2 regions of the Mesorhizobium sp. M0016 genome follow, and region 2 is predicted to be linked to the other one. Evidence: riboswitches for the same ligand, from Rfam matches in the RefSeq annotation. Region 2 holds a riboswitch; the other holds the start of a gene.

Region 1 (7,733 bases), on a different contig from region 2:
CGCCGGAGGGCTGCACCAAACTTTCAGACAGCCATGTCGAGATCCATCCCGGTGAGCGCGTCATGATCACCGGCGACCCAGGCGCCGGCAAGACATTGTTCTTCCGCGCCATTGCCGGCCTTTGGCCCTGGGGCAGCGGGCGGATCGGCTTGCCGGCCGGAGAAACGCCGATTTTCGTGCCGCGTGTTCCGTATTTTCCTGCCGGCACGTTACGCGAAGTGCTGCATCCGAATGGCTCGGCGCCGGCTGGCGATGCTGATTTTGGGGCGGTGCTGGCCGAGGTCGGCCTCGAGCGGCTGTCATCCTTGCTCGACCGTTCCGCACGCTGGGAGCGGGAACTCAACGATGACGAACAGCGGTCGCTGGCCTTCGCCAGGCTGGCCTTGCGGCAGCCGAAATGGGTGATCATCGACGAAGCGATGGACGCGTTCGATGGTCCTTCGCTGCGAAGGGTACTGTCCATGCTGGAGAAACGCCTGCCGGAAACCGCGATCCTCAACATCGGGCGCGGACTGCACAATGGTCATTTCTTTCCACGCGCATTGAACATCGTGAAGGATACGGGTGCTGCGCCATTGAAACCCGCCCGAGTCAGGACCGGCGCCATCGACCCGCCGCCGAAAGCGGCCGTGCGGCGAAAGAAGTAGAAGGGGCTTTATTTCGCCGCGATCGCGGCGAAGATTCACGGGTCGAAACATCCGTGGTGCGGCCATGCTCGATGCGCTCAGCCTGCTTGCCTGCCTTGCCTGCACCACGCCCGTGGCTGCCCCGGCCGTTGCCGTGGATGTCGAACTGGTGCTGGCCGTCGACATATCACAGTCGATGGACGAGAGGGAGTTCGCGCTGCAGCGCGCTGGCTATGTCGAGGCGCTCAGGCATCCCGATTTCATCAAGGCCGTGCGCTCGGGAACCACCGGGCGCATCGCGCTTGCCTATTTCGAATGGGCGGGCGTCGTGCGCGAGGATGGCGTCATCGCCTGGCAGGTGATCGACAGCGCAGAGAGCGCCAACGCCTTCGCCGACAGAATAGAAGCGCGGCCGTTCCGCAGCTTTCGCGGCACCTCGATTTCCGGTGCGCTTGCCTTCGGCGCCGGGCTGTTCGAGGGCACGGGGTTCGATGCGCCACGCAGCGTCATCGACATTTCCGGCGACGGTCCCAACAACACCGGGCTGCCCGTCGCCACGACACGCGATGCGGCGGTGGCCAAGGGCATCGTCATCAACGGCCTGCCGATCCTGATCAGCCCGTCGCCGACGTTCAGCCATCTCGACCAGTATTATGACGACTGCGTCACCGGTGGGCCAGGCTCCTTCGTGTTGCCGATCTATGCGGCCTCGGAATTCGCCACCGCCATACGCCGCAAGCTGATCCTGGAGGTGAGCGGCATCGCCGATGCGACCGTGGTCCCGATCGATGCCGCCGCACCCATGGACTGCCTACAGGGCGAACGCGACCGGCGGCTATATTCCGACCCATATCTGCCGGAACTCGACAAATGAGGTTTGAGGCAGTTCGGAGGGGAAAGCCGCTGCGCGGCTTGTCGGCAAACTTCAGGCCGGCCGTGCACCGTATTTGTCGCGAAATTCGGCATAGAGATCGCGGCGCCAGCGCCGGCCGCCGACATAGCCACGCAACAGCTGCGGCAGCGAATAGCCAAGCGCCTTCGACGACCGGTTGGCCATATAGCCGGAGAACGCCTGCGAAACCCTGCCCTTGAGTGCATCGGCGATGAGCTGCCGGGCGATCATGTAAGGCGGAATGTAGGGGTAGCGGTCGGCGATATAGGGGTGCTTGTCGATCAAGCTCGCATAGGCTTCGACATAGCCGTCCCGGCGACCGGAGATCGAATTCTCCGAGTTGTACTTTTTCCAGTCGATCACTTCGGACAGCTGCGCGCCGCTGCGACGGGCAAAGCGCAGCAACAATTCGCGATCCTGCATGCGCGTGACGTCACTGTCGTAGCCGCCGATGGCCAGCAGCGACTCGCGCCGGGCGGTGATTGCCGACCCGGCAATGAAGATGGTCTGCGCGACAAGGGCCCGCTCCAGCGAGTCGCGGCTCAGCAGCGCCTCGCGGTTGACGCAGTTGGTGCGGCGATTGCCCTTCAGCGACACGAAGGAACTGATCAGCACTTCGAGTGAGGGATTGTTGTCGAACTGCTCCAGCGTCCGCGCCAGGCGATCCGGCAAATAGACGTCGTCGGAATCGAGGAATGTCACCACCGGCGCCTGCGCCCGCTCGATGCCGGCATTGCGGGCGGCATTGGCGCCGCGCCATTTCGAGCCAACATAGATCAGCCGTGGATCGCGGATTTCGGCAAGTGCGGCTGCCGTACCGTCGGTCGAGCCGTCATCGACGACAATGTGTTCGAACCGGGGAAAATTCTGCGCCAGCACGCTCTCCACGGCGCGCACCACCTTGCTGCGGCGATTGTGCGTCGGTGTGATCACCGAGATCAGCGGAGCGAGGTCGGTTGCCTTGGACATGTTGCTTCGATTGTGCCCCGAAATGCCTGGAGGCCGGAGGTTTTGATGGTCGCCGTCCAAGCCTTACCCCGGGATGGCATTCGATTCGACGCTACAAAAAACCAGCGGCAATGTCATCACAAACTGTTGAGCCAGGACGCCGTAAGCCGGCCGATTACCCCAGACGTAATCGACCGATGGCCATCATGTCTGCAGATTGCGCCAACGAAGCCGGTCGTCGGGCTTCGATCTCACAGGGAGTTCAGCCGTGGCCGCCTACGCCGTCGCCCATATGCGTCAAGTCACAATGGGCCCGCAGATTGTCGAGTATCTGCAGAGGATCGACGCCACATTGGAGCCGTTCGGCGGCCGCTTCCTTGTCCACGGCGGCGACATGGACGTGGTCGAAAACGAATGGCCCGGGCATCTGATCGTCATCGAGTTTCCGGACAGGGCGCATGCGTGGGGCTGGTACGATTCATCAGCCTATCGGGAGATTCTGGCCTTGCGCACCGACAACTCCCACGCCGATGTGATCATCGCCGATGGCGTTCAGCACCCGCACAAGGCGACGGACGTGCTGGAATAGGGGCAAACTACCGCTTCAGCAAGAACACCGCTTGCTGGCCGAAGAAATTCCAGAACCACCATGGCATCGACAGTCCGATCTTCTGGCCGTTGCCGTCGAGCGCGGTGGCTTTCTCGACCGAAGCGCCGAGTTCCTCGACCAGATTGACGAAGTCGCGGATGGTGCAGAAATGGATGTTGGGCGTGTCGTACCAGGAATAGGGCAGGTCCGCGGTCACCGGCATCCGGCCATTGACGAACAGCGACAGCCGCACCCGCCAGTGGCCGAAATTGGGGAAGGAGACGATGGCGCGGTTGCCGATTCGCAGCAGCTCGTCGAGCACCAGCTTCGGGTTGCGGGTCGCCTGCAGCGTCTGAGACAGGACGACGAAGTCAAAACCCTTGTCTGGATAGAATTCGAGGTCGGTATCGGCATCGCCCTGGATGACCGAGAGACCGCGCGCCACGCATTCATTGACGCCGCGCTGTGACAGCTCCAGCCCGCGGCCGTCGACCTGCTTGGTCTCCTGCAGGAGTTCGAGCAGCAGGCCGTCGCCGGAGCCGACATCGAGCACCCGCGACTGCGGCGGTATCAGGTTGGCCACGACTTCGAGGTCGACGCGCTGGCTGCCATTGACGCTCATGAGGCGAGCCCCCTTGCGCGGGCCGCCGAGCCGATGAAGCCCTTGATGGCGGCAAACAGTTCGGGTTCATCGAGCAGGAAGGCATCATGGCCGCGGTCGGTGTCGATCTCGACGAAGGAGACGGAGGCGCCGGCGGCGTTGAGCGCATGCACGATCGAGCGGCTCTCCTCGGTCGGGAACAGCCAGTCCGAGGTGAAGGACACCAGGCAGAAGCGGGTCTTGGTCCCGGCAAAGGCATCTGCCAACCGGCCGCCATGGTCGGCGGCGAGGTCGAAATAATCCATCGAACGGGTCATGTAGAGGTAGGAGTTGGCGTCGAAGCGGTCGACGAATGTCATGCCCTGGTGGCGCAGATAGCTTTCGATCTGGAAATCTGCGTCGAAACCGAAGGTCAGCGCTTCGCGGTCCTGCAGATTGCGGCCGAATTTCCGATGCAGGGCGGCTTCCGACAGATAGGTGATGTGGGCGGCCATGCGCGCCACGGCGAGCCCCTTTTCCGGGCGCTTGCCGTGCTCGAAATATTTGCCGCCATGCCAGTCCGGATCGGCCATGACGGCCTGCCGGCCGACCTCGTGGAAGGCGATGTTCTGCGAGGAATGGCGTGCGCCTGTGGCGATCGGCAGGGCCGAGAAGACGCGCTCGGAATAGCACGATGCCCATTCCAGCACCTGCATGCCGCCCATCGAGCCGCCGAGCACGCAAAACAGCTTTTCGATGCCGAAATGGTCGACCAGCATCAGTTGCGCCCGCACCATGTCGCGGATGGTGATGATTGGCAGGTCGAGGCCGTAGGGCTTGCCGGTGGCGGGATTGGTCGAGGCCGGACCCGTGGAGCCGAGGCAGCCGCCGATGACGTTGGAGCAAATGACGAAGAAGCGGTTGGTGTCGATGATCTTGCCGGGACCGATCAGCACTTCCCACCAGCCGGGCTTGCCGGTCACCGGATTGGTGCTGGCGACATGCTGGTCGCCGGTCAGCGCGTGGCAGACCAGGATGGCGTTGGTGCGGGCATCGTTGAGGGCGCCATATGTCTGGTAGGCGATCTGGAACGGCGACAAAAGCGTGCCGGCGTCGAGCTTCAGCGGCTTGTCAGGGCCAAAACGCAACACAGGGCTCGACGGGTTGTCGGCCTCGTTGTTGGTTTTTGTAGCGCGGAGCGCGGCCATGTGACTCTCCTTGCCCGCCGTCAGGCAATAAAAAACCGGCAGTGCGATCGCAAAGCCGGTTACGTCACGCAAACGGCCCTTTAGCGAGTTGTTTAACGTGGCTGCAAGCCGACCGGCCAAATCACCACGGAACTGTTGCGTTCTTCTAGAACTCGTGCGGCCCGGCGTCAACGGCCAGCTATTGCCCGCCTCTCGACATTCGCGGCTACGGCTTGTATTTCCGCTGCGGCCTCCGGACGGAGGCATTCTCGATGGATTTGCGACATGGACAAGACAGCGGACAAGGCACGGCCGACGCCCCGCGCGGGCATTATGGACATCGACGCCTATGTGCCGGGCAAGAGCACGGCACCGGCCGGCGTCGCCAAGGTCCATAAATTGTCGTCGAACGAGAACCCGCTCGGCCCGTCGCCGAAGGCGATCGAGGCCGCGCGCGAAGTGGCTGGCAAGCTCGATGTCTATCCCGACGGCACCGCCCGCCGGCTGCGCGAGGCGATCGCCGAGGTGCATGGCCTCAACCCGGCAAACATCATCTGCTCCAACGGTTCCGACGAGATTTTGGGCCTGCTGGCGCAGACCTATCTGGCGCCAGGCGATGAGGCGATTTTTACCGAACATGCCTTCATGGTCTACAAGATCTACATTCAGTCGGCGGGGGCCAAGCCGGTTGCTGTGAAGGAAACCGAGGAGCGCGCCGACGTCGACGCGATCCTGGCCGCGGTGACGCCGCGGACCAAAATCATCTTCCTCGCCAATCCCAACAATCCGACCGGCACCTATCTGCCGTTCCAGGAGGTCCGCCGCCTGCATTCCACGCTCCCGGGCAACGTGCTTCTGGTGCTCGACGCGGCCTATGCCGAATATGTCAGGCGCAATGACTACGAGGCCGGCATCGAGCTGGCGGGCAGCGCACAGAATGTGGTCATGACCCGCACCTTCTCCAAGCTCGGCCTTGGCGGCGCGCGCATCGGCTGGATGTATGGCCCACTGCACATCGTCGATGCCATCAACCGTATCCGCGGCCCTTTCAACGTTAACGCAACAGCGATCGAGGCCGGCATTGCCGCCATCCGCGACCGCGCCCATGTCGAGCGCAGTTCGTTGCACAACGAGACCTGGCTTACCTGGCTGAATGAAGAGCTGACGAAGCTTGGGCTCAGGGTGACGCCCAGCGTCGGCAATTTCGTCCTCATCCACTTTCCCGACGACAAGAAGCATTCGGCTGAGGCGGCGGACGACTACCTCACCCAGCGCGGCTATATATTGCGGCGCGTTACCGGCTATGGCTTTCCCAATGCGCTGCGCATGAGCGTCGGCACCGAAGAAGCCAATCGCGGCGTTATCGACGCCCTCACGACGTTCCTGAAAAGCTGAAACAATGACATCACCGATGTTTGAAAAGATCGCGCTGGTCGGCATCGGCCTGATCGGCTCGTCGCTGGCCCGCGTTATCCGCCGCGAGGGCCTGGCCCGCCATGTCGCCATCGCGACGCGCAGCCCGGCCACGCTGGCGCGGGCGAAGGAGCTCGGTCTTGGCGAGAGCTACACCACCGGCGCCAGGGAAGCGGTCCGCGACGCCGACCTGATCATCGTCTCGGTGCCTGTGGGATCGTCGGGCGAGGTGGCGCAAGAGATCGCGCCGGGGCTGAAAAAGGGCGCCATCCTCACCGATGTCGGTTCGACCAAGGCCTCCGTCATTGCGCAAATGCAGCCCTATGTACCGGACGGCGTGCACTTTATTCCGGGGCACCCGCTGGCAGGTACGGAGAAATCGGGCCCGGATGCGGGTTTCGCCGACCTGTTCGAAAACCGCTGGTGCATCTTCACGCCGCTGCCGGGAACCGATCCGGCCGCGCTGGAAAAGCTGTCGGAATTCTGGCGGCGCTGCGGCTCCAACATCGACTCGATGGACCCGCAGCATCATGACATGACGCTGGCCATCGTTTCGCATCTTCCGCACATCATTGCCTACAACATCGTCGGCACGGCCGACGATCTGGAATCGGTGACCAAGTCGGAAGTGATCAAATATTCGGCTTCCGGTTTCCGCGACTTCACCCGTCTGGCCGCCTCCGACCCGACCATGTGGCGCGACGTGTGCCTGCACAACAAGGATGCCATCCTGGAAATGCTGGCGCGCTTTTCGGAGGACCTCGCCTCGCTGCAGCGGGCGATCCGCTGGGGCGACGGCGACAAGCTGTTCGACCTGTTCACCCGCACCCGGGCCGTTCGCCGTTCGATCATCGAGGCCGGCCAGGATATCGACGTGCCGGATTTCGGCCGGCAGGCGGTCGAGCACCCGGTGAAAAGTTAAATCTGTTTCAGACGGGCCAGGTCGCCGCGACCATGGCCATTGTCTCGGCCCGGTCCGGCGCGCCCAGCCGGCCGCCGAAGCGCTGGCATTTGAGCGCGGCCGCCGCGCTGGCAAAGCGCAACGCGTGCTCGACCGACATGGCCTCAGCAAGTCCAACGGCAAAGGCGCCGTGGAAAACGTCGCCGGCGGCCAGCGTGTCGACCGCCTTGACCTTCGGCGCCGCGATGTGGCGCACGCATCCGGCGGACCGGTCATGCCACCAGCTTCCCGAGGCGCCGCCGGTCACCGCCACGAAGGCGTCTGTGCGGCTGGCGAGGTCGGCGCAGGCGGTTTCGGGATCCAGCGCGTGGCCGCAGACAATGCGTGCAGCCGTCTCCGAAGCGACGATGTGCGACGCCAGCGGCAACAGATGCTCCAGCACCTCCAGCGGCGCCGTGTCGGCGTCGAGGATTGCCGGGCAACCGGCGTCGCGCGCGGCGGTCAAGGCAAGAGCGGCGGCGCCCGGCCAGCGCACATCGACCAGCACGGCATCGAAGCCGGAAAGATCGGCGACAGGCACCGCCTCGGGGTCGGCCT
Region 2 (7,733 bases):
CGCGAGCAGTGGCGCGCCGGCGGTATCCTGGCGCAGTTCCTGCCGCAGTCGCCCGAGCGCATGCGCGTGCCCGACATTTCGGGCGGCGACGGCGATCCGCGTGACGTGACGCAGGAGCCGGCCGACAATTCGTGGCGCGAGCTGGTGGCGCTGCTCGGCACCATCGAGCCGACCGAGCTGATCGACCCGACCATCGGCGCCGAGCGGCTGCTCTACAGGCTGTTCCACGAACATGGCGTGCGCGTCTTCGGCGGCGTGCCGGTCGCCGACCAATGTTCCTGCTCAAGGGACAAGATACGCGGCATCCTCGAGGGGTTTTCCGCGCAGGAGATCAAGGACAGCACCGAAGATGGCGGCATCCACGTCGCCTGCGAGTTCTGCTCGAAGCAGTACGACTTCGACCCGGCGGAGTTTGCAGCTCAGTAGCATCTCTTCCTTCTCCCCGTTCACGGGGAGAAGGTGCCCGAAGGGCGGATGAGGGGCAGCGCGAACTTTGGTGAATGGCCGCGCATAGCCTACGTCATGTGCGTGGAAGATAACCTCATGAGTCCGCGGCGCCTCATTGCCCTGCCGGGCATTTCTCCCCGTATAGAGATGGGGAGAAAACCCCTAATTCACCGTCCGCCGCGTCCCCGGCAGATCCAGCGAAAACGCGGGAATAGCGACGTCGAACGTCTCGCCCTTTTTGTTGCGCATGGTGTAGTGGCCGACCATGAAGCCGGACGGCGTCGAGAGCGGGCAGCCTGACGTGTATTGATAGCTGTCGCCGGGATTGAGCTCAGGCTGGTCGCCGACCACGCCGGCGCCACGCACTTCCTCGACCCGGCCGCTGCCGTCGGTGATGTGCCAGTAACGCGCCATAAGCTGCACGAAATCGTCCGACTGGTTGTCGATCGTCACCTGGTAGCCCCAGACATAGCGGTTCTCCGCCGGGTCCGAGCGGTCCTCCAGGTAGAACGGTCTGACCTGCACTTCGATGTTGCGCGTGACGGCGCGGTACATGGGCTGCTCCGGTTGCGCGGCAGGGAACATTTGTCGCGCCATGCGGTTTGATACGCGCAGAGCGGCATGTCCTGCCAGCCTCAAAGCGCAGGTGCCGACAAACAATGTCATTTAAGTGACACATGACAATGTTGGTGTGCGCAAACCTTGCCGGCGACTCAAGGCCCATCTGTCGACTGACAAAGCAGCCGCGAGCGGCCTTTCCGGAGTGACCAGATCTCGATGGAACCAGCTCTCACAGCCGCCTTCGCTTCCTCCGCTTTGCTTCTTTCCAATCTCGCCAGCATCCTGCTTGCATCGTCGAAGCTGAAAGCGCGCCGTCTCATCCCTCCGCCGTCCAACGAGCAGCCGCCGGTGTCGATCGTCGTGCCGTCGCGCGGCGTGGAGCCGTTCACACAAGAGACGCTGCAGCGAGCTTTCTCGCTTGACTGGCCGATCTACGAACTGATCTTCTGCGTCGCTCACGCCGACGACCCGGTCGTCAAACTGATAAACAGGGCGATCGTCCTGTTTCCCAACGTGCCGGCCCGGCTGCTGATCGGCGACGACCGCGTCAGCAGCAACCCGAAGCTCAACAACTGCGTCAAGGGCTGGGAAGCGGCGCACTATCATTGGGTTATTCTCGCGGATTCCAACGTGCTGATGCCTAGGGATTACGTCCAGCACCTGATGGCGGCCTGGCGGATCAATACCGGGCTTATCTGCTCGACGCCGATCGGCTCGCGGCCGGATGGCTTCTGGGCCGAGGTCGAATGCGCGTTCCTCAACACGCTGCAGGCGCGCTGGCAATATGCCGGCGAGGCGCTTGGCCTCGGCTTTGCCCAGGGCAAGAGCATGCTGTGGAACAAGCCGATGCTCGATACCAATGGCGGTATCCGCGCGCTGGCCGCCGAGATCGCCGAGGATGCGGCTGCAACCAAGCTGGTCAATGGACTGGGCCTGCGCGTCAATCTCGTTGCCTCGCCTTTCGAGCAACCACTGGGGCAGCGCCGACTTGCCGACATCTGGTCGCGCCAGGCGCGCTGGGCGCGGTTGCGCCGCGTCACCTTCCCGCTGTTTTTCGCACCCGAGATCCTGACCGGCGTCGCCGTGCCGTTGGCGTTGGCGCTGGTGGCGGCCGCAAGTGCCGGCATCAGCCTGCCGGCCACGGTGTTGGCCGTGCTGACGGCGGCCTACATTCCCGAATGCGCGCTGGCCGCGGCCAAGGGCTGGCACCTGTCGCTGCGCATGGTCCCGGCGATGATGGTGCGCGACATGATGCTTCCCGCCATCTGGGCGCGCGGCTGGCTGAGCGGCGCCGTCGACTGGCGCGGCAACATCATGACCATCGGCACCAAGACGGCCGAGCTGGAAGAGGCTTCGTCGGGAGCGTGACGCCTCGCGGCCTACCCGGCTGCCTTCAGTGCCTGCGCAACGTCCTCCAGCAGATCGTCCGTATCCTCAAGACCGACCGACAGCCTGAGCGTTCCCGGCCCGATGCCAAGCTCGGCGCGAGCTTCGTCGCTGAGGTTCTTGTGCGTGGTGGTCGCCGGATGGGTGATCAGGCTCTTGGCGTCGCCGAGATTGTTGGAGATCAGCACGATGTCGAGCGCGTTCTGCAAGGCGAAGGCCGCCTGCTTGCCGCCCTTGACGTCGAGGCAGATCAGCGTCGATCCGCCCGTCATCTGCTTCTTGACGATGTCGGCCTGCGGGTGGTCGGCGCGGCCGGGATAGATGACGCGGGCGATTTCCGGCCGTCCTGCCAGGAAATCCGCGATCTTGGCCGCGCTTTCCGTCTGCTGGCGCACCCGAACCGGCAGCGTCTCCAGGCCCTTGAGCAGCGTCCAGGCGTTGAACGGCGACAGGCTCGGGCCGGTGTGGCGGAAATAGTCGTGCAAATTCTCGTCGATCCATTTCTTGTCGGACAGGATGATGCCGCCGAGACAGCGTCCCTGGCCGTCAATGTGCTTGGTCGCGGAGTAGACGACGATATGGGCGCCGAGCTGCAAGGGCTTCTGCTGCAAGGGCGTGGCAAAGACATTGTCGACGATCAGCCTGGCGCCGATCGAGGTGGCGAGCGCCGCCACCGCTGCGATGTCGACCACTTCCAGCGTCGGATTGGTCGGGCTTTCCAGGAAGAACAGTTTCGTGTTCGGCCGCACCGCCTTTTCCCAGTTGGCGATGTCGGTGCCGTCGACCAGCGTTGCCTCGATGCCGTATTTCGGCGCCAGCGTCTCCACCACCCAGCGGCAGGAGCCGAACAGCGCGCGCGCCGCAACGATATGGTCGCCGGCCTTGGCGCTGCACAGGAGCGCTGCCGTCACCGCCGCCATGCCGGACGCCGTGGCGCGCGCATCTTCGGCACCCTCCAGCGCGCACATGCGCTTTTCGAACATGTCGACGGTAGGGTTGGCATAGCGCGAATAGATGAAGCCCGGCTCCTCGCCCTTGAAACGGGCCTCGGCAGCCTGCGCCGTCTCGTAGACATAGCCTTGGGTGAGGTACATCGCTTCGGACGTCTCGCCGAACTGGGAACGCAGCGTTCCCCCGTGCACGAGTGCGGTCTGAGGTTTCCAGTTACGCTTCTTGGTGCTCATCGCTTTTGTTCCAGACACAAAAAAACCGGCCGCGAAAGTCGCAACCGGTCCATATGGCCTTGCGGCCCGACGGTCCTTTAGCGACTTGTTTAACGTGGCTGCAAGCCGACCGGCCAAATCACCACGGGATAACGACCCTTTAGACCTCACCTGCGCTTGCGTCAATTGCCGGCTTCATTAAGAGGTTTGTACCAGGCAGGTTCCGCAATAATATCCAGCGGTTTTGCGGCAAGAACCTGCCACAAAGAGACCGACCTTGGAGCGGAGCCAGCCTTTTGCGGCAGACAGGCATTCTTCCCGATCAGGACATTTCCGCGCTGTTTCAGTCCGGCGCGCTGAAGTCGCCGCGCGCGCTCGATGTCGACCAGGTGCAGCCGGCGAGCCTCGATCTGAGGCTCGGCGACAAGGCTTTTCGCGTGCGCGCCTCCTTCCTGCCGGGTCCCGATCATCTGGTGGCCGACAAGCTTCACCGGCTGAAATTGCATGAGTTCAGTCTCGCCGAGGGCGCGGTGCTGGAAACCGGCTGCGTCTACATCGTGCCGCTGCTCGAACGCCTGGCGCTGCCCGCAAACGTGTCGGCCTCGGCCAACCCGAAGAGCTCGACCGGCCGGCTCGACATCTTCACCCGGGTGATGACCGATCGCGGCCATGAGTTCGACAAGATCGCCCCCGGCTATCACGGGCCGCTTTATCTCGAAGTCAGTCCACGCACCTTCCCGATCGTCGTACGCGCCGGATCGAGGCTGTCGCAGATCCGCTTTCGCACCGGCAACGCGCTGTTGTCGGAGGCAGAACTGAACGAATTGCACCGCGCCGAGATGCTGGTGGCGACCGAGCCGCCCAACATTTCCGGCGGCGGCATTGCGCTGTCGATCGATCTTGACGGCGACCAGAACGGCCTGGTCGGCTATCGCGGCAAGCATCACACCGGCTTGGTCGATGTCGACAAGCGCGCCGCCCAGGATGCCGTCGATTTCTGGGAGCCGCTCTATAAGAGCGGCGCCGGCGAACTGGTGCTCGACCCGGACGAGTTCTACATCCTGGTCAGCCGCGAAGCCGTGCACGTGCCGCCGCTCTACGCCGCCGAGATGACGCCCTTCGATCCGCTGGTTGGCGAATTCCGTGTTCACTATGCCGGCTTCTTCGATCCGGGCTTCGGCCATTCGGCCTCAGGCGGCACCGGCAGCCGGGCGGTGCTCGAAGTGCGCAGCCACGAAGTGCCGTTCATCCTCGACCACGGCCAGATCGTCGGCCGGCTGGTCTACGAACACATGCTGAAGCGGCCGCAGGCGCTTTACGGCACCGATCTCGGCTCGAATTACCAGGCGCAAGGCCTCAAGCTCTCCAAGCATTTCCGCCCCGCCGGCTGAACCTTCGATCACCGTCAGGCAAAATACTTGCCTGCGCTGCCTCACCATGCTTGGCTGCCTTTCGGTGGCCGGCAAGAGAACGGCGCGCAAGGGGAACCAAAATGCAGATTTCAAGATGGATCATATCGGCAGCGGGCGCTGCCATGCTGGTGATATCGGCCGGCTCGCTGGCTGAGGCGCAGGAGAAATTGAAGATCGGCACCGAGGGCGCTTATCCGCCCTTCAACACCATCACCGCGGACGGCAAGATCGAGGGCTTCGACATCGACATTGCCAATGCGCTGTGTGCGCAGATGAAGGTCGAGTGCGAGATCGTCACCCAGGACTGGGACGGCATCATCCCGGCGCTGCAGGCGAAAAAGTTCGACGCCATCATCGCCTCGATGAGCATCACCGAGGAGCGCAAGAAACAGGTCGCCTTCACCAACAAATACTACACGACGCCGCTGGCGCTGGTGGCGCCCAAGGACAGCGACCTCACTTCCACCGAACCGGCAGCCCTTGCCGGCAAGACGGTGGGCGCGCAGGCCTCGACCACCCAGGCCGACTATGCGCAGGACGCCTATGGCAAGGCCGGCGCCGAGGCGAAACTCTACCCCACCCAGGAAGAGGCGATCACCGACTTGCAGAACGGCCGTCTCGACGCCGTCATCTCCGACAAGTTCGTGCTGATGGACTGGCTGAAGAAGGCGAGCGAAGGCTGCTGCAAGCTTGTCGGCGACGTCAAGGGCACCGAGACGCAAGCCGGCATCGCTGTCCGCCTGGAGGACACGGCACTTCGCGACAAGCTCAACGCGGCGATAGACGCCATCGTCGCCGACGGCACTTACAAGAAGATCCAGGCCAAGTATTTCGATTTCGATATCTATTGAGTCCCGTCCGCCGGCGTCAGCCGCGAAAGAGATACGATTTCGCGGCGCCAAGGCAGGCATGAAAATGGCCGATAAACAGCAGTTCGCGTGCGGCCAAACGTTTCCTGCCCCAAAAGCCTTCGGTCAGTTTGACCTCGTCGAGCGAAGCGTTTGAGCCGCGCTTCAACGGGAACAACTGCTTGTCGAGGCAACCGAGGACATGGGCCTTGGCGGAGTCGATGCCGCAGACCTTGCCATTGTTGTTCAGCCTGTCGCCGCGAAGCGCTGATGTCATGTGATCCGTGTTGCGCATCAGAAAGCTCACCTGGGCTTTCGAATAGCCGGTTGCTAGAAGACGGCTCGTCATCGCCAAACGGGCTTCACGATAGGACTTCGGGCTGCACTGGCCGGCGCTAAAGGCCACCGACGGTTGGGTCAGGAACAGGGCCACGCCCGTGAACACAATGACAAGCCGCATTCCGTTCATTTCCGGCTCCCAATTGTGATGCTGCCTCAAAGCGCCTTCACCGCCACCTTAACCGGCTGCTCAATCTCCAGCGGGTTGCGCAGCGGCAGGCCGAAATCCGCGGCCTCGATCTCGAAAACGTCGCCGGCCTGAGTCTTGATGCCGTCGGCAAAGGACAGCGTCGCCGTGCCGAACATGTGCACATGCACGTCGCCCGGCTGGCGGAAGGCCGAATATTTGAAGTGATGATGTTCGAGATTGGCGATTGTGTGCGACATGTTCGCTTCGCCCGACAGGAACGGCTTTTCCCACAGCAAATTGCTGTCGCGATAGATTCGCGATGAGCCCCTGACGTCGGCCGGCAGGTCGCCGATCAGGATTTCCGGCCCGAACGAGGCGTTGCGCAGTTTGGAATGTGCCAGGAACAGATAGTTCACCCGCTCGGTAACATGATCGGAAAACTCGTTCGACAGCGTGAAGCCGACGCGGAACGGCGCGCCGTCGTCGCCGATGACATAGATGCCGGCGATTTCCGGCTCCTCGCCGGCGTCCTGCGCGAAGGCCGGCGACATCAGTGCGGCGCCCGGCGCCACCGCCATGGTGCCGTTGCCCTTGTAGAACCATTCTGGCTGCACGCCGGTCTGGCCCTTGGCCGGCTTGCCGCCTTCGAGCCCCATGCGGAACATCTTCATGGAATCGGTAAGCTGCTCCTCGCCGCCATCGCTGAGCTTCTTGTGCATGGAATCGCGCGTCGCCGCCGAGCCGAGATGGGTCAGGCCGGTGCCGGTCAGATGCAGATGCGCAGGATCGGGATGATTGATCGGCGACTCCAGCCGGCCCTTCTTGTAGATGGCGTCGAGGTCTATCGCTTCACCGAACCCCTTGCGTTCGATCAGCGCGGCGAGGCCCGTTCCGGTGCGCGCGGCTTCCATGGCCAGCGAATAGACGCTGCGGGCGCCGTTGATGATCCTGGTCTTGCCGCCGCCATTGCGGGCGACGACGCGGATGGTCTCGGCGTCGTCGAGGATCTGGGAGATTAGCATGATGAAATCCTCTCTCATGTGCTTGGCCTTGGATGCCTCTTGGCAAACCTTGACCTGCGCGGCTCGGACCTAGCCGCGCCACGGGTTGAACTCTTCGTCCGGATTGCGCTCGCGAGCTTGATCCCTCGGGGGACTTCTTATGCCGACAATTTGCCGGCTGCGCCGCGATCGTATGCCTCCTGCTTGCCTCGCCTGAAGCTTGTCAGGCCTTGTTCTTGTTGTAGACGTCGAAGATCACGGCGCCGAGCAGCACCAGGCCTTTGACCACCTGCTGCCAGTCGACATTGACGCCCATGATCGACATGCCGTTGTTCATCACGCCCATGATGAAGCCGCCGACGACCGCCCCGATAACCTGGCCGACGCCGCCCATCGCCGAGGCGCCGCCGATGAACACTGCGGCGATGACATCGAGCTCCGAGCCG

Evidence for each region. Region 2 has a riboswitch for S-adenosylmethionine ahead of NKJ88_RS10400 (O-succinylhomoserine sulfhydrylase). Riboswitches for the same ligand answer to the same signal wherever they lie in the genome.
Region 1: linked by a shared signal. The riboswitch ahead of metX (homoserine O-acetyltransferase MetX) and the one ahead of NKJ88_RS10400 (O-succinylhomoserine sulfhydrylase) in region 2 are both predicted to bind S-adenosylmethionine.

The regions. Positions count from the first base shown of each region.
Region 1 covers NZ_JAMYVM010000004.1:354,210-361,942, reverse strand. Annotated here, with positions in the region: gene NKJ88_RS09065 (ABC transporter ATP-binding protein/permease) at 1-647, shown strand, start outside; gene NKJ88_RS09060 (DUF1194 domain-containing protein) at 712-1,500, shown strand; gene NKJ88_RS09055 (glycosyltransferase family 2 protein) at 1,552-2,487, opposite strand; gene NKJ88_RS09050 (DUF1330 domain-containing protein) at 2,735-3,055, shown strand; gene metW (methionine biosynthesis protein MetW) at 3,063-3,677, opposite strand; gene metX (homoserine O-acetyltransferase MetX) at 3,674-4,843, opposite strand; SAM riboswitch at 4,904-4,981, opposite strand; gene hisC (histidinol-phosphate transaminase) at 5,108-6,217, shown strand; gene NKJ88_RS09030 (prephenate/arogenate dehydrogenase family protein) at 6,222-7,157, shown strand; gene NKJ88_RS09025 (sugar kinase) at 7,165-7,733, opposite strand, start outside.
Region 2 covers NZ_JAMYVM010000005.1:254,437-262,169, forward strand. Annotated here, with positions in the region: gene NKJ88_RS10385 (Hsp33 family molecular chaperone) at 1-426, shown strand, start outside; gene apaG (Co2+/Mg2+ efflux facilitator ApaG/CorD) at 610-1,002, opposite strand; gene NKJ88_RS10395 (glycosyltransferase) at 1,225-2,376, shown strand; gene NKJ88_RS10400 (O-succinylhomoserine sulfhydrylase) at 2,388-3,578, opposite strand; SAM riboswitch at 3,636-3,713, opposite strand; gene NKJ88_RS10405 (2'-deoxycytidine 5'-triphosphate deaminase) at 3,854-4,948, shown strand; gene NKJ88_RS10410 (ABC transporter substrate-binding protein) at 5,050-5,820, shown strand; gene NKJ88_RS10415 (hypothetical protein) at 5,837-6,286, opposite strand; gene araD1 (AraD1 family protein) at 6,313-7,308, opposite strand; gene mmsB (multiple monosaccharide ABC transporter permease) at 7,511-7,733, opposite strand, start outside.